One region of the Bacillus sp. EB106-07-01-XG149 genome, then DNA from elsewhere that is predicted to be linked to it. Evidence: riboswitches for the same ligand, from Rfam matches in the RefSeq annotation. Region 1 holds a riboswitch; each other region holds the start of a gene.
What was found. A riboswitch is a leader RNA that binds a small molecule or an ion and turns the genes downstream of it on or off. The one in region 1 is predicted to bind thiamine pyrophosphate.

Region 1 (4,630 bases):
AAAAGAAGATAGTTTTATTCCATTCTCTTTTTCTTTATCTAAGCAGAATTTAAGCGGATCTAATAAACCGTTAGAAAAAGCATTTAATGAGAAAATGAGTAAATTATATGAGGAGAAAAAGAAAGCAGTCGGGGAACAAGTTGTTAAGGAGAAGAGGCCGGCCGTTCAGGAGCAAGCTGCCCAAGAACCAGATTTTTACATAGGAGGACGTGTTACAAAAGTACAGTTACCAGATGTAAACGGTCCTGTGAATCCAATTTATAAAAATAGCATATTTTTAGATAATATTAAGGTTTTTCAAACTGATTTATTATTAAAAGAGAACAAACACATACAATATACAACACAAACAATGGACGATGAAAAGAATGATATAAAATATAAATTATTAATTAAGCCAATAAAAGAAAAAGACGGATCAGTAACATATATTTATGCAATGGCTTCTTTACAGCCTGTAGATGAAGCAGTACAAATGGTGCAAGATTACTACATTTACATCATTGCATTTGTAGTCGTTCTCATTTTTCTAGCTTCGTTTTATTATTCAAAACAAATTGCAAAGCCGTTATTAAAAATAAATGATACGACGAAGAAAATAGCACACTTAGATTTCACAGAACAAATACCGATTACTTCAAAAGATGAAATTGGTGATTTATCGAAAAATATTAATGTATTATCTAATAAGCTCCATTCGCATATTGGACAGCTAGAACAAGATATTGAAAAGGAAAGAAAGTTAGAAAATACGCGGAAAGAATTTATTTCTGGTGTGTCGCATGAATTGAAAACACCGCTGAGTATTATGAAAAGCTGTATTTCTATTTTAAAAGATGGAGTAGCTGAACATAAAAAAGAGTACTATTTTCAGGCGATGGAACGAGAAGTAGATAAAATGGATACTTTAATTTTGGATATGCTTGAGTTAGCTAAATTTGAGTCAGGTACATATAAAATGAAAAAGGGTTTATTTTATATTGATTCAGTAATTGAAGATATATGTGAATACCTTTCTGTGGACATAGAGAAAAAAGAACTTCGTGTGCATAAAAATATATGTTCAGTTGAAGTGATGGCAAATCAAAGTCGGATTGAACAAGTCATCGTAAACTTCATTACGAATGCCATACGTTATACACCAAATAAAGAGGATATTATGATTTCCACAATAGATGAGCAGGATCGTATAAAAGTGTGTATTGAAAATAAAGGTACTCACATTGAAGAAGAACAATTAGATAAAATTTGGGACCGTTTTTATCGCGTGGATGCAGCTCGTCAGCGTTCACAAGGTGGAACGGGTCTTGGGCTAGCTATTTCTAAAAATATTTTAGAACTACACGATGCTGAATATGGGGTAAAGAATACAGAAGACGGTGTATTATTTTACTTCTACTTACCAAAAAAAGCGTAGATGGTACATGCTACGCTTTTTTTAATTTATTTTCATATTATCTTTACCTAATCTTTATTTTTAAACAGTATACTTTGGATAGAAAATGAGGTTATGTAAGGAGTCGATGAACCGTGCATAGCAAGTGGCTAAGTATAATGGTATTTATTTTCTTTTGTGCATTTATTGTATTTTTAATTGATATTACGATATGAAAAAAAGAGCGCTCATTAAGCGCCCTTTTTTTGTGTATTCATTTGATAAGCACTGATGCTTTTGAATAAGCGTGGTGAAGTAAGGAATAAAAATATAAGTAAAACTGTACATAAAATAAAAGAACCAAGCATTGTGGCACCATTTACGATTAATGAATATAGCACAGCTGATTGACCTTTCGGTGCATATTGCCCAAAGAAAATAATACCGGCAATAAAATGACAGAAATAGCGTGCAAAGCTACCAACAAATGTAGCAAGAATAATGTAACCAATAACTTTCTTTCTTTCGTTATTTTCATTGGAAGTTAAAAGTGCTTTTTGAATTGGTCGATAGAATAAACCAGCAAATCCAATAAAAGCAAAGGCAATGAAGTACTCAATAAATGCTTGAACAGGTGTTAAAATGTAAGCATCACCTACAACAATTTGTAATAATCCCCAAATTAAGCCACCTAAGAAAGCAGATTTAAAGCCCCAGCGATATGCAATAATAAAAATAGGAATCATAGCAAATGAAATGGAACCGCCTGTTGGAAGTTTAAGTGATAATGGTAAAATGTCGATAATCATGGCGAAGGCTGCAAGAATAGCAGATTCGATCATCGCTTGTAAATTGGTGTTACGCATATTGTCTCCCCCTAAAACCAAGTTGTACAAAAAAGAATAGATATCATAGGAGGATACGAAATACGTAAATAAAAAAGAGGTATGTATTTCGGACGTTTGCACAATCCCTGCGTTAGCATTAACTAACAGGTTCGAAGGGTCGGAACGAAGTGTTCCCTCTCAGCGGCATGGCTCCCCCTGTGATAACGAGATTCTTTATTTGCTATTGTTTATTGTAAGCGAAATGGATGAGAATGGCAAATAAATACGGTATGACAATTATTGAAATAGAATTGTAGTGAAATGTTAATAAATATGAAGCAAAAGGGTATAGTACAAGAGAAATAGATTGTGCTATAATTTTTCTGAAAATAATTATCATTCTCTTCTGAGGGGGAAGGTTATGAGCTTAGTAGATATTAAAATCGGTGAGAAAGTGCTAGTAAAAAGTGTTCAGTCTTTAGATTATTTACTAAAGAGAAGATTGGCTGCTTTCGGTCTTTCTGAAGGAAGCGAACTTCGCATGAAGCAAAAAGCGATGTTCAAAGGTCCTTGTACATTGGAGTGTCGTGGACAGTTAATTAGTATTCGTCATTGTGACGCGAAAATGATAAAGGTGGAATTAGCGTGAATAAGGTAGCTTTGCTAGGGAATCCGAATACAGGAAAGACATCATTATTTAATGCACTTACTGGTTCTTATGAGTATGTAGGGAACTGGAGCGGTGTAACAGTAGAAAAGAAGGTTGGTAAATTAAAAGATAAGCAAGGGACATTAATTGATTTACCAGGTGTTTATGATTTGAATCCAGTTTCGCGTGATGAAGGTGTCGTTACAAATTTTCTACTAACAGACGAATTTCATCATATGTTAAATATAGTGGATTCTTCGCAATTCGAGAGAAATATGCATTTAACGTTGCAATTACTTGAATTTGGAAAGCCGGTTTCAATTGGATTAAATATGGTCGATGTGGCAAAGCAACGAGGCATTGTAATTGATGTAAAACGATTATCAGAACTATTAGGTGTAACAGTCGTTCCTGTCGTTGCAAGAAGTGGAAAAGGCTGTGAAGAACTACTTGCTACTCTTAAAGAAAATGACAAAAACGAGAAAAAGCCATTCATTATTTCATATGGTGTACAAATGGATGAAGGAATTGGAGAGGTAATAGCTCTTTTAGAGACAGCGAATTATAAGCATCCAAGATGGTTAGCCCTGCAATTTTTAAGCAATAACGAAGTAGTAGAAAAAGAAATGAAAGCATTACCAATTTGTAAGGAACTTGTAGCCATTCGATCTCGCTTAGAAGGAAAACTTGATTGTACGTTGGAAGAGCACATTTACAAAACTCGTGAAGCGTATATTGAAAAGTTAAAAACAAATGTTATGAAGCATGAGAAAGAAGGAAAAATTCCTTTTTCGGAAAAAATTGATAGATTAATTACACATAAAATTTTAGGACTTCCAATCTTTTTAGCAGTTATGTTTTTTATTTTTCAGGTTACGTTTACGTGGATTGGTACACCTTTATCGGATATGTTAGATGGCTTTTTTGGTGGACAGCTTACAGATTGGGTGACGGCTGGTCTCACAAGTGTTGGAGCTTCTGATTTTATTCAAGCACTCGTTACAGAAGGTATTATTGCCGGTGTTGGTGCAGTATTAGTATTCGTTCCACAAATCTTTGCACTATTCTTTTTCATTTCATTATTAGAAGACTCAGGATATATGGCGCGAATTGCAGTTGTTATGGATCGAATTATGGAGTTCTTCGGTTTAAACGGAAAAGCGTTCATTCCGATGATTATCGGTTTTGGATGTAATGTTCCAGGTATTATGGCAGCGAGAACGATTGAACAAGAAAAAGAACGTTTACTTACAGTTCTTGTAACACCATTTATGTCTTGTTCAGCGCGTTTACCTGTATATGCATTATTTGCGGGAGTGTTCTTCCCTAATAGTCAGGCAACTGTTGTATTTTCTTTATATGTTGCAGGTATTGTTCTTGCGTTATTAGTTACAAAAATTATGTCTCTTACTATTTTAAAAGCGGAAAAGTCTATTTTCGTCATTGAACTACCTCCTTACCGCGTGCCACAAGCGAAAACGTTATGGCTAAGCACGTGGGAGAAAGGGAAAGGATTTGTTCGTAAAGCAGGTACATTCATCTTCGGTGGTTCTGTTGTCATTTGGTTATTAAACTATGCAGGTCCATCAGGATTTGGTGTTGATATGGGAGACAGTTACTTAGCGATGATTGGTGGGTTTATCGCACCACTATTTGCACCGCTCGGCTTTGGAACATGGCAAGCTGCAGCATCTCTTTTAACAGGATTTTTAGCGAAAGAAGTTGTCGTTTCTACAATGGCAATTATTTATGCGGTGAAAGAAGATGTGCTAGGAAATG
Region 2 (4,630 bases), on a different contig from region 1:
CCTTATTTATTAAGTGGTGCTTTAATCGCCACTGCCTCTAGTGCCCCCATTGGTGTAAGTAATATCGTAAACTTAATCGCATTAAATATTGTGAATATGACTCTTTATATGCATACTGCTATGATGTTTGTACCTGCAACATTAGGATTATTATTTATGTCATGGCTTATGTACACAGTTTTAAAGAAAAAACTACCAGAGAAATTACCTGTTTCTTCATATGATATCGAAGAAATGTTCTTCACGAAAAACTTCCATCCGTTAAAAGGAAAAAATTCTGTTGATACGAAACAAAAACGTACAAAATTCATGCTAAAAGTATTAGGCTTCGTCTTCCTTATGCGCTGTCTACTTTTCGTTGCATCCTTCTTATCCATCCCAATCGAAATTGTTGCTGTACTCGGTTCACTCGTTCTTCTCATCTGGAGATGGTACTACTTACGAACAAACCCAGTCGATATTTTGAAAAAAACACCGTGGCACATTTTAATTTTCGCTTTCTCTATGTATGTAATTATTTACGGGCTTCACAACGCAGGATTAACAGCAGCACTTGTAAATTGGCTTGAGCCAGTTGTAAGTCAGCATCTACTCTATGCCAGCTTTGCAATGGGCGGACTCGTTTCTCTCCTCTCTAACGTCTTCAATAACCATCCTGCACTTATGATTGGTACAATCACATTAACAGAAATGGGACTAGACCCAGTCACATTAAAAACTATCTACCTGGCAAACATTATTGGCAGTGACATCGGTTCACTATTATTACCAATTGGTACGTTAGCTTCCCTCATTTGGATGTATATCCTGAAACAAAACAAAATTAAAGTAAAATGGAAAGACTATTTAAGTGTATCCCTTATCGTTATTCCTCTCACAACAGTCGTCACATTATTCCTCTTATACTACTGGGTACACCTCTTCTTCGCCCTATAAACAACAGAAGCCCCCTTTGCTACCGTCTTAGTAAAGGGGGCTTCTTCTATATTTAAGTTAGGTACTACAGTGTGATCAATCAAGTAAAGAGGTGTAACGTATTATTGGTATAAATGACTACCAGTGTCTTTAAATTCTCTCGCTTTCTCTTTCATCCCTTTTTCAATTGCTTCTTTCGTTTCTAAATCATTGTCTTTCGCATATTCACGAATATCATGTGAAATTCTCATACTACAAAACTTCGGTCCACACATTGAACAGAAATGAGCCGTTTTCGCACCTTCTGCTGGCAGTGTTTCATCGTGATATTCCATCGCACGTTCAGGGTCTAAAGATAAATTAAATTGATCGCGCCAACGGAATTCAAAGCGAGCTTTTGAAAGTGCATCATCACGCTGATGAGCCGTTTTGTGCCCTTTCGCAAGATCAGCTGCATGTGCAGCGATTTTGTACGTAATAACCCCCGTGCGAACATCATCTTTATTCGGTAAACCTAAATGTTCTTTCGGCGTTACATAACAAAGCATCGCCGTTCCAAACCAGCCAATCATCGCCGCTCCAATTGCCGATGTAATATGGTCATAACCTGGTGCAATATCTGTTGTTAACGGCCCAAGTGTATAGAACGGCGCGCCCTGACAAATATCAAGCTCTTTCTCCATATTCTCTTTAATTAAATGCATCGGTACATGCCCAGGTCCTTCAATCATCACTTGCACATCATGTTTCCAAGCAATCTTCGTTAATTCACCAAGTGTTTCAAGCTCAGAAAACTGTGCTTCGTCATTTGCATCTGCAATCGAACCTGGACGTAATCCATCTCCAAGAGAGAACGAAACATCATACTGCTTCATAATTTCACATATCTCTTCAAAATGAGTGTATAAGAAGTTTTCTTTATGATGGAATAAACACCACTGTGCCATAATTGAACCACCACGTGAAACGATACCTGTCGTACGCTTTGCAGTAATCGGAATGTAACGAAGTAATACGCCCGCGTGAATCGTAAAGTAATCAACACCTTGCTCAGCTTGCTCAATTAACGTATCACGATACACTTCCCACGTTAAATCTTCTGCAATTCCGTTTACTTTTTCCAGCGCTTGATAGATCGGTACAGTCCCAACTGGTACAGGCGCGTTACGAATAATCCACTCACGCGTCGTATGAATATTTTTACCTGTAGATAAATCCATAATCGTATCTGCGCCCCAGCGCGTTGCCCACGTCATCTTCTCTACTTCTTCTGCAATAGAAGAAGATACAGCAGAGTTTCCGATATTTGCATTGACCTTTACGTGAAAGTTACGGCCGATAATCATCGGTTCTGCTTCCGGATGGTTAATATTCGCTGGTAAAATGGCATGACCTTCCGCGATTTCCTTACGAACAAACTCAGGCTCTACTCCTTCACGAATCGCAACATATTCCATCTCAGACGTAATGATACCATTACGTGCATAATGCATTTGCGTAACATTTGCACCATGCCTTGCTCTAAGCGGCTGGCGATCCATTTGCGGGAAAACAGGCGTATGTTTCGAAGCCACTTTCACACCGTCATCCTCTGGTTTTACTTCGCGCCCTTCGTATGCTTCTACATCTCCGCGCTCCAGGATCCAAGAGTGGCGCGGCGCCTGCAACCCCTTTTCCAGTTCCACTTTATACGCAGGATCTGTATAAGGACCGCTCGTATCATATACACGAATTGGCGGATTCGGAATACCGTTCGTTTCGCTTTGTTCAATCTCGCGCATTGGCACTTTCATACCCGTGCGTGGTCCATCCACATACACTTTCTTACTTCCTGGTAAACTCGATTTCAATTCAATTTGCTCAGCTGAAACAGACTGTTTCATAACCTTTGTTGCCCCCCTGTACGTGACAAGGACGAGATATGGCCAGCGTATGCCAAAATAAAAAGAGCCAGGTCCATAAAAAAATAAGGACCTGGCTCATAAAGACATCATTATGTAAAGCCGTTAACTTCCCTACGCTGGTACGAGCCAGATCAGGTCCAAAGGGTTAAGAAGTTCACACGCTTCTCTCTCAGCCTACGCATACGTTAGGCACCCCTAGTTTATCACTGATTTAATTTTCAATACTTTCTCATCATACACGATAATCTGAAAAATGCAAAGTTTATTTCTTTTGTTATTTATGGAATCATCCACGTTAAATAATATGCCTGTACATACGTCATAATACCAACAATAATTACGAAGAATAAACTATGCTTCACTGTAAATCGGAATAAATCTGATTCTTTTCCAGCAAGTCCAACTGCCGCACAAGCAATCGCAATCGATTGCGGAGAAATCATCTTTCCTGTTACACCGCCCGTTGTATTTGCTGCAACGAGAAGTACTTCAGATACACCGACTTGCTGCGCTGTAATCGCTTGTAAATTCGAGAACAGTGCATTCGCTGACGTATCGGATCCTGTTAAAAATACACCGATCCAGCCTAGGAATGGTGAGAAGAACGGGAATAGTCCGCCAGTTCCTGCAAGTGCTAATGCTAATGTAGAAGATAGACCAGAATAGTTTGCGATAAACGCGAATCCTAATACGAATCCGATAGATAGAATTGGCATCTTAAGTTCATGTAACGTTTCTTTAAATGTTACTACTGCATCTTTTGCACTCATTTTCAAAATAAAGATAGAAATGATACAAGCAATTAAAATTGCTGTTCCCGTCGCTGATAAAATATCTAATTTCAAGATTGCTTCATAAGGCGTCGGTTTATTTACAATTGGTTCTGCTTTCATTACTAAATTGTGTAAGCCTGGAACATCAAACTTAAACACAAGGCTTTCCAAAGCACCGCCTGGAGCAAATAACGCTTTAAAGAAACTTTGGCTCCAAATGACTACCATCACAGTTAAAATAATGAATGGAGACCATGCTTTTACTACTTTTCCTACCGTTAGTTTCGGCATAGATATCGCCGTTGCTGCTACTTCACTATTTGCTTCTTTAGACTGATAGATTTCTTTCGGCTGCCAAACTTTTAAGAATAGCGATAAACTCACTAAACTTACAAGTGCTGACGTAATATCCGGAAGTTCTGGTCCTAAGAACGTCGCTGTAATGAACTGCGTAATTGCAAATGAGCTACCTGCTACAAATAGAGCCGGCCATGTTTGTCTTACCCCTTTAAATCCATCCATTAAAAATACGATAAAGAACGGAACAAATAATGATAAGAACGGTAATTGATGCCCAGCCATTTGTCCAATTTTATGCGGATCAATACCTGTTACTTGTCCAGCAACTGTAATCGGAATTCCCATCGCTCCGAACGCTACTGGTGCCGTATTTGCGATTAAACAAAGACCCGCTGCATATAAAGGATTTAACCCAAGACCTGCAAGAAGCGCTGCGGTAATCGCTACTGGTGCACCAAATCCTGCTGCCCCTTCCAAAAATGCTCCGAATGAAAAACCGATTAAAATAACGAGTAAACGATGGTCATTTGTAATGGATAATACAGATGCACGAATCACATCGAATTGACCTGTTTTCACAGATATTTTATATAAAAATACCGACATAATGATAATCCAAGCAATTGGCCATAGTCCGTATAAAAAACCATATCCCGTCACTGCCATCGCCATCGTAAACGGCATCTTATAAGCGAATAACGCAACTAAAATTGTAAGTACAACTGTAATAAATCCTGC
Region 3 (4,630 bases), on a different contig from region 1:
GGTCGTGTGTAACCATAACGATTGTTTGCTTCTCTTGGTGCCAAGAGTTTAAAAGCCAGCTATGTACTTCCATTTTTGTAAAGGCATCTAATTTTCCAAAAGGCTCATCAAGTAGCATAATTGGCTTTTCACATAAATATGTGCGCAAAAAACTAATTCTTTGACGCATACCACCAGACAATTCATCTGGATAATGGTCTGCATATTCATCTAGTTCAAATTGCTTTAATGCTTCCATTCCCTCTGTCAGCCTTTGTTTTTTCGGTTTCCCTTCGATTTCCAATGGAAGAACTATATTTTGCAAAGCTGATCGCCAAGGTAATAATAAATCTTGTTGCGGCATATAACTTACAACATCTTGCTCTTGTACGTGCCTATCCTTATACGTTACATTCCCACTTGTTGGGCTTTCAACATTTGCAATCATATTTAATAATGTGCTTTTCCCGCAACCACTCGGTCCTACAAAGGAAACGAACTCTCCCTCTCGTATAGAAGCACTAATATTTGCCAATACATTCTTTCCATCAAAAGCTTTTACAATCTCTTTTATTTGTAATCCACTCATTTTTCACTTGGAAGGAACTCATTTGTAAAGGCATCTTTCACATCAATTTTCTTCTTAATAACTTTGTTATCATATAAGAAATTCATGTAATTCGTCCAAACTTCTTCCTTCTGTACTCCCCACGCTTTTGCATCATCTTGATACTTCGTACTTAACCATTTTTGACTTTCTTGTACTAATTCTTTATTCACATCTGGAACTGCTTTAATTAAAATATCAGCAGCTTCTTTCGGTTCTTTAATTGCAAAATTATAACCTTCTGTCGTTGCACTCATAAACTTTTTCACAAAGTCTTTATCTTGCTTCGTATGTTTTTCACTCGTAATAATAACAGGGCTATAGAAATCAAGCGCTGGGTCTAAGTCTTTCACCATAATCGTATTTAACTCTTTTCCTTGGCGCTTCGCTTCAATTCCATCCCATCCGTAATATATCCATTCAAAGTCTGCATCACGACCGATTGATTTAAAGAAATCTGTTTGTCCTAAGATGATTTTTTCAACTTTATTAAAATCAGCTTGATGCTTCTCCATGATTGTCTTCAGCGTTGCTTCTTCTGCTGGTCCTCCCCAGCCTCCGTAACGTTTACCTTCAAAATCTTTCGGTGAAGTCATGTTATCTTTCTTAAGCGATGCAAAAGCTGAAGTGTTATGCTGAATAATCGCTCCGACAGATACAACAGGAATACCTTCTACACGAGCCAACGTTACATTTTCTTGTGCGCTTATTGCGAAGTCAGCTTTTCCGGAAGCTATCATTTGCTCCGCTGTCACATTATCACCAGGCTGAATAATTTCTACATCTAAGCCTTGCTTTTTATAATAATCTTTCGTTTGCGCTACATATAAGCCAGTATGATTCGTATTTGGAAACCAATCTAATACTACTTTTACTTTTTGATCTTTACTTGCACTTTCTTCTTTCTTCGCCGGATTACATCCAGCCACACCTACTGCTAATAAGGCAGCCAACATAACTTTTAAACCTTTTTTCATTTCCTGCCGTCCTTTCTATATATCCATGGTGCTGTTATTCTTGCCATAAACTCCACGATAAAATACAGACATAGTGTCACCATAACAATAATTGCTGCCACACCAAATACTCGGGCTGTTAAAAAGGATTTTGTAGCTCTCGTAAGCATAACTCCTAATCCTTCACTGGCACCGAGCCATTCCCCAATAATCGCTCCCATTACGCTATATGTAACTGCAATTTTTAAACCTGAGAAAAAGTATGGAAGCACTGCTGGAAACTTTACTTTCTGGTAAACTTGCCATTTCGTTGCCTTCATCGTTTGCAACAACTTCAACATATTTTTATCTACTGTTTGAAAACCTTCTAAAATGCTAAGCGCAATCGGGAAGAAACAAACGAGTATTACTACCATTACTTTCGGTAGCATTCCATATCCAAACCAAATAATAAATAACGGTGCAAGTACAACGATTGGAATTGTTTGCGAAATAACAAGCAACGGATTTATTAAAATACGAAATAAAGGGATAACGTCCATAATAATTGCAATACTTGTCCCAATTAAAATTGCAAAGAATAGTCCAATTAAAACCTCTTGCAGTGTTTGCATCGTATTCGGTAATAGTAAATCTTTCATTCCAATTAATTCTTGAACAATGGCAGAAGGCTTCGGTAAAATCCACGGTTCAATTTTAAATAATGAAACAGATCCTTCCCATATCGCTATGAGAAGGATAAGCCAAATTGTTGTAATTATTTTAGATTGCTTCTGGTTTTGCATATTCATCACGGTACTTCCAAACCTTTTCATCTATCGTTACACCAGTGCTTGGACGATAATGGATTTTAATAGAAGTAATCACTTCTTCTGCTCCAGCATCTACACAAGCTTGTTGCGCACGTTTAATGACATCAAGAAGTACATCTAATTCTCCTTCCAGCGTTGTTTCCATTGCTCCTACTTCATAACGAACTCCCGATTGTTGTACAACTTCAATTGCTTTATCAACAACAGAATATACATCTTTTGTTTTTGCTTGTGGTACTACTGAAAATGACATTGTAACTTGTTGTGACATAGTAAAATCCCCCTTATAAAATTAAAATTTTAAAACAAGAAAAGGCTTTCCTACTGCGTAGGAAAGCCTTGTATGCAAGTTATTATAGAATAACATATGCTACATCACTTTAAGTAACTCCCTACGCTGGCATTATCCAGATCAGGTGGAGGGTCGATGTTTATTTACATCCTCTCAGCCAATTGGCTCCCCGGTCCTTAATTCGTTTTCATTGTAGCATGATTTATTTTATTGAACAAACAAAAGCATGTATAATCATTTCATTTAACTTTTAAATTCCCCAATTAACTCTTGTAACTCCTGTGAAAGCCATCTTAAAGAACTCGCTAATTCGGCAATATCTTGTACAGACATTTCCTGTTCTTTCATACTCGTTTCAATATTACTACTACTATTCGCATACATATTTGCGATATGTGATAGTTCATTTACGACACGAACAATATTTTGGCTATTTTGCAATATATCACTTGAATTGCTAAAAACAGCTCTAACTTGATTTGTAACAGATTGTGCTGATTTTGAATTTTTTTCAAAGAAAGCACCACTACTTTGAACAAATTCAATTCCAGATTCTACTTCTTTTGAAGCTTTTTGTATTGAAACAATAGCTTCTTTCGTTTCAGCTTGTGTTTCCCCTATTAATTTTGCTATATCTTTTGCTGATGCTTCCGTCTGCTCTGCTAATTTACTCACTTCATCAGCAACAACAGCAAATCCCTTTCCGGTTGCTTCAGCACGTGAAGCTTCAATAGAAGCATGTAACGCTAACGAATTAGTTTGATTTGAAATACCTGTAATTACAGTTACTATATCACTAATTTCTTTTGATTTTGTTTCCAAAGAATACATAATAGAAGATAAATCTTGTACTGCATTTTGTATTATAATCATTTGATTCATCGTCTTTTCAATAACACCATTTCCTTTTACTGAATGATGCTCCATACCTTCAGACTCTTTCGCCATTTGTTCTGCAGCATTTTTTATCTCTTCCATCTTATCTTCCATTTCATATACAATACCTAAATACTGTGGTACTGACGTTTCTTGTGACTGAGCGCTAGCTCTTAACTCAACCATAGAACTTACAATTTCTTGAACCGCCATACTATTCTCTTTCGTACTCACTGACAATTCTTGTGAAGATGAGGAAACCTGTTCTGCTGTCTGCTTCACTTTATCTACAATTCCTTTAAACTTCTCGATGGTATTATTAAAATACGAATTAATAATACCAATATCATCTGGTCTTTCCTCTAACTTAATACTTAAATCACCTTCACCGACTTTGCGTAATCCTTCACGTAAATCTCGCAATGGAGCAAGTGCGTTACGCACAATTAAGAATTGAATAACAGTTGCAATTAAAACAGAAATACAAATAAACATTAAACCTTGTATAATGAATTTTTCCTTTGTAATAGGAACAATCGAAGCATCTACATCGGCTGCAACAATTGCCACAATATTTCCGTCTCCATCTTTAATTGGCTCTAATATCGTTACCCATGACCCTAATAGATCTTCATATACTACTGTCATGTTTGCTTTTTTCGTGCTCATTACTTTATCATATGCTTTCATCCAAAGATCTGGTTGTTTATAATATTCTCCCGGCCTTACTTCAACAACATTTGCTAAACCTGTAGACAAATCAATGATTTGTAGCTCACCTTTTTCATTTTCTTTTGCTCCAACAATATACGTTTGTCCAACACTATTCAATTCTTCCGTTGCTTCATCTAATTTCTCTGTTAACTTCTCTCTCTTTTCTCTTTGTGCCACTGGGTCTTTTGTAACATCTCTCACTATTTGTTCGTCTAATTTATGTAATACCGTATCTCCTGTTTCAAAAGAATGCCTTTCAAATATAGACATCATACTATTTTGAAACATGTTAAAACTTAACGCTCCCATAGTACCAACAAGCGTCAAAATAACTAACACAGTTAACAATACATTTTTTTGAAGAAATGATAGCTTATGCCAATATTTTCTCATT
Region 4 (4,630 bases), on a different contig from region 1:
TGTACTTTCTCAAATTTCAGATCGATTAGACCCATTGAAAACTACTCATGTAGATGATTATTTATATGTAATGAAAGAAATGATGGAGCATATGACGATAGGGATAATGGATCGATATGATCATTTTATCGGAAAGTTATTATCATATGTGCCATTTTTCGAAATGATTCAAGTTCCGCAACATGCATATTATTGTGAAGAATTACTGTATATTTGTAAGGGCATTGAATATAAAGAAGAAATATTACGCAATTATATATTTATACAATTACATGATTGTTTACCATCATTCTTTAAACTATTTCTTAAAAATAAGCGTTATGCAACGATTCATGACATTCTGTTCTATTGGTGTGATGATGAACAAAGAATGAGTTTAGAGAAAAAATATAATCTTAGCTTTATTTATGAAAAATATGCTTGTGGATAAAGAGCATTTTCTATATAAAAAATTTATATAAATTAAAAAGGATCTCAAGTTTATGTGAGATCCTTTTTTTTATTAGTAAAGCAAGGAGAACGCAATTAAGACGAGAAATAAAATTCCATAAAGGAGAAATTGTGCCGTATTGCTTCCTTGTATACCAAAAAAAGTATTTATTTTTGTGTATAAATTCAATATATATTTTAGCGGATTATCTTTGAAAGATCGGTACACAATGTCTCCTCTTTCTAAGCTTTTTGTTCGTGTTTTTTGTTAGTAGGGACATGAATGTATCTAGCTATGAATAATAAAACAGCCATAAAGAATACAGGAAATACGGTAGATAAATAAAAACCATTACTAATAATATTTGTTATTAGGGCACTTAATAGAAAGATGGCATTATATATATGGGCAATTTTTTGTTTTAATTGTACTTGAAAGGATTCCATCATAATTTCTAAAGCAACAAAAGCAATGATAATAGATAAAAATACAGTGTTTGTATTGTAAATGATTAAACAATAGATTAAACCTAAAAAGGCGAAGTATTCAATTAAGAGAGGTATATTGATATTGCGTTGCATACAATTTACCTAACTAAATATGGCAGTGGGTTTACTGCATTTGTTTTTTCAAAATTCCATTCTCCATTGTGTAATTCAAAATGAAGATGTTGCCCGTATGAATGACCTGTGTTTCCCATATGACCTACTAATTGTCCAGCTTGTACTTGATCACCAGCTTGTACAGTGCGATCTTTCATGTGTGCATAGACTGTTGTATATAATTTCCCGTTTATTTGATGGGCGATGAACACAACATTGCCATAGCTAGCTGAATAATATGATTTCACAACTTTACCTGCAGCTGCCGCCTGGATAGAGACATTACCTTGAGCTGCAATATCTATACCATAATGCATTTGTTCCCAGCGTATATCAAAGGTTGAGCTAATTCTTCCTTGAGTAGGGAATTTGAAAACTGCTGGAATGGAAGTAGGTTGAGCCGTTTGAGCTTGTGATTGATTTTGCATCACATAATGTTTTGCTACGTATCCGTATCCTGTGCCAAAACGAATTTTATACCAAGTTCCTACAGTTTCCACTACTTGTATTTGTGTACCATTTTGTAATGAACCAAGTAGTGCACTACTTGTACTAGCGTTGCCACGTACATTAAGTTTAGGTGTTGCAACTGTGTATTTCGTATTATTTTGAACTGTGATGCCTTTTACTAAAGGCTGTGAACCATTAGCCACAAATGCTTTTTGTACGTAACCTGTTTTGCCATTATGTAAAATTTTATACCACTCGCCTTGTTCTTCTTGAATGGTAATGAATTTTCCATTTGGTAATACATCTAAAATTGAAGATTCTAAATTAGGTTCAGAACGAACGTTTAATGCATTGGCATTAACGATGTATTGATTATTAGATTGAAGTTTGTTTTTTAGTAGAATAGCATCTTTTTGTACGTAACCTACTTTATTATTAACAGATACTTTATACCAGCCATTAGTTGTTTCAAGTATGTTCACTTTCGTATTAAAGCGAATTGTATCAATTGATGAGCTATTTGCGTTATCTTTTGTATGTAAGGCTACTTGATCGACTTTGACATATCCAGTTTTCACATTAGATAATTGTTCAGCGTTGGCTGTTTGTACATTTGTTTCTCCCATAGAAGGAAGTAAAGAGGCAATTGCGACAGTAGTTGCTGTTAAAGCAGTAGCTTTCATATTCATATAATAGAGACCTCCTCTAGTTGTATAGTTGTAATTTTATTATAGTATAAAGATATAATATAGTGGGTGTATTCACATAAATGTAATATGAAATCAATATAAAAATAAATTTTTTGAGGATAATGATTCCTTTTTATCCGATTAATTAGGATAATAATTTCTAAGATAGAATATAAGTATTATATAGTTTTGTTATTTTGTTGACAATTGAGAAAATTAAAACAGTTGATGATGTCTTATTACGATGTTATACTGACAGTGATAATTTCATAGTTTGCTAGGAGAGCTGGTGTTGCCAGCTGAGAGTAGGCCGTAAGCCTTTGATCCTTTTCATTACCTGATCTAGATTATGCTAGCGTAGGGAAGCAATTCGGACACTAATAATAAGTCCCCGTTTCTTTGCGTATAGAAACGGGGCTTTTTTGTTTGAAAATTTCATATTGAAACCACTAGGGGTGCTTGTTGTGCTGAGAGAGGAATAATCCTTAACCCTTATAACACCTGATCTAGGTAATACTAGCGAAGGGAAGTGGAGCAACGAATAAATTATAATTTTATTTGCTGTAACCACTTCTTATTTAGAAGTGGTTTTTTATTTAGATATATAAATCGAAAGGGGATAGAGAAATGAAATTTTGCGATAGATTATTAGAAACTGTACAACCAGTTTGGGAGATGAGTCATAATCATCCGTTTGTAGTAGGTATGGGGGATGGCACGTTAGAAAAAGATAAGTTTCAGTATTACGTTATTCAAGATTATTTATATTTGTTAGATTATGCAAAGCTATATGCGATTGGTGTTGTAAAAGCAACGAACCCACAAGTAATGGGGAAATTTGCTGAACAAATTGATGGCATATTAAATGGAGAAATGACAATCCATAAACAGTATGCAAAAAGACTTGGAATTTCTATAGAAGAGATAGAGTCTGCAAAGCCATCTGCTAAAAATTTAGCTTATACAAATTACATGATGTCTGTATCTCAAAATGGCACACTTGCGGAATTAATAGCAGCACTTCTTCCATGTATGTGGAGCTACTGGGAAATTGGAAAGCGTTTAAATGATATTCCTGGAGCAAGAGATCATGAGTTCTTTGGTGAGTGGATTCAAGGATATAGTTCTGAAGAATACGGTAACCTTTGTATTTGGTTAATCGATTTATTAAATGAAATGGCAGTTGGAAAGTCTGAAAAAGAGCTAGATCGATTAGAGGAGATTTTCCTATATTCCAGTCGATTTGAATATTTATTCTGGGATATGTCCTATCGTAAGGAGATGTGGGGATTTGAGGAGCAAGAACATACTACAGTTTCATAATGTTTCTTTTCATTATGATGAGAAACCAATCATCAATGAATTAAATGCTTCTATACAAGATAAAGAGTTTGTAAGTATTATCGGACCGAGTGGATGCGGGAAAAGTACTCTATTTCGCCTTATTACAGGTTTAGAAGAAGTAAGTACTGGGCAGATAGAGCTGACAGAAACGAAGAGCCATCCTGTAGGGTATATGCCCCAAAAAGATATGCTCCTGCCGTGGCGAACGATTATTGAGAATGCTGCTCTGCCGCTAGAGTGTCAAGGTGTACAGAAGAAAGAAGCACAAATAAAGGCCAAGGAACTGCTACATAAATTTGGCTTACAAGGGTATGAGACAAAATATCCGAAAGATTTATCTGGTGGTATGAGACAACGCGTATCTTTTATTCGAACTTTATTAACAGGCGGGGAGATATTGTTGTTAGATGAACCGTTTAGCGCGTTGGACGCTTTAACGAAGGCATCTTTGCAAGAATGGCTGTTTGAACAATGGAAAGAGTGGGAAAAAACAATTTTATTTATCACTCATGATGTGGAAGAAGCGTTGTTTCTTTCTAATCGAATTTTAGTAGTAGAGCAGCAACCGATAACTACTTTAACCGAGAGGGTTGTACCGCTTGATCGTAATCGAACAAGAAAAGATTTATATAAGCCTGAAGTGTTAGCGCTTAAAGATGAGCTTCTTAGTATGTTACAAAGGCAGGTACTCGTATGATGAACCGGTTGAAGGAGCTATTACCTGCCCTTACACTTTCTAGTATTTTACTTGCCTTTTGGGAAGTAGGCGCAAGAATCGTAGATGAAATGTACATTTTACCGTCACCGTCTGCAATTGTGATGAAGATATGGAAACTAAAAGATATATTATTTACGGTTCATTTGCCGGCAACCTTATCGGTCGTTTTAATAGGGGTGGCTATTTCTATCGTACTTGGGGTAGGGCTAGCGATGTTAATGAATGTGAGTAATTGGATGGAGAGAGCATTTTATCCATTATTAGTTGCCTCACAAACGATTCCTATTACAGCGCTTGCGCCGCTTTTCGTTTTATGGTTTGGATATACGATCTGGAGTAAGGTTGTTGTTACTGTTTTAATTACGTTTTTCCCAATTGCGGTCAATACGTATGATGG

Region 2: another riboswitch for thiamine pyrophosphate. It lies ahead of thiC (phosphomethylpyrimidine synthase ThiC); the one in region 1 lies ahead of thiT (energy-coupled thiamine transporter ThiT).
Region 3: another riboswitch for thiamine pyrophosphate. It lies ahead of AC3WTA_RS26150 (MTH1187 family thiamine-binding protein); the one in region 1 lies ahead of thiT (energy-coupled thiamine transporter ThiT).
Region 4: another riboswitch for thiamine pyrophosphate. It lies ahead of tenA (thiaminase II); the one in region 1 lies ahead of thiT (energy-coupled thiamine transporter ThiT).

Annotation. Positions count from the first base shown of each region.
Region 1 covers NZ_JBYTDP010000002.1:1,071,133-1,075,762, reverse strand. Annotated here, with positions in the region: gene AC3WTA_RS11790 (sensor histidine kinase) at 1-1,417, shown strand, start outside; gene thiT (energy-coupled thiamine transporter ThiT) at 1,627-2,241, opposite strand; TPP riboswitch at 2,328-2,429, opposite strand; gene AC3WTA_RS11780 (FeoA family protein) at 2,624-2,851, shown strand; gene feoB (ferrous iron transport protein B) at 2,848-4,630, shown strand, end outside.
Region 2 covers NZ_JBYTDP010000005.1:155,279-159,908, reverse strand. Annotated here, with positions in the region: gene AC3WTA_RS20520 (arsenic transporter) at 1-936, shown strand, start outside; gene thiC (phosphomethylpyrimidine synthase ThiC) at 1,038-2,798, opposite strand; TPP riboswitch at 2,911-3,026, opposite strand; gene lldP (L-lactate permease) at 3,098-4,630, opposite strand, start outside.
Region 3 covers NZ_JBYTDP010000010.1:95,879-100,508, forward strand. Annotated here, with positions in the region: gene AC3WTA_RS26135 (ABC transporter ATP-binding protein) at 1-568, opposite strand, end outside; gene AC3WTA_RS26140 (ABC transporter substrate-binding protein) at 565-1,563, opposite strand; gene AC3WTA_RS26145 (ABC transporter permease) at 1,560-2,333, opposite strand; gene AC3WTA_RS26150 (MTH1187 family thiamine-binding protein) at 2,305-2,625, opposite strand; TPP riboswitch at 2,727-2,828, opposite strand; gene AC3WTA_RS26155 (methyl-accepting chemotaxis protein) at 2,890-4,629, opposite strand.
Region 4 covers NZ_JBYTDP010000008.1:1,718-6,347, forward strand. Annotated here, with positions in the region: gene AC3WTA_RS24055 (DUF3965 domain-containing protein) at 1-430, shown strand, start outside; gene AC3WTA_RS24060 (hypothetical protein) at 673-1,011, opposite strand; gene AC3WTA_RS24065 (SH3 domain-containing protein) at 1,017-2,171, opposite strand; TPP riboswitch at 2,441-2,552, shown strand; TPP riboswitch at 2,613-2,716, shown strand; gene tenA (thiaminase II) at 2,799-3,494, shown strand; gene AC3WTA_RS24075 (ABC transporter ATP-binding protein) at 3,463-4,212, shown strand; gene AC3WTA_RS24080 (ABC transporter permease) at 4,212-4,630, shown strand, end outside.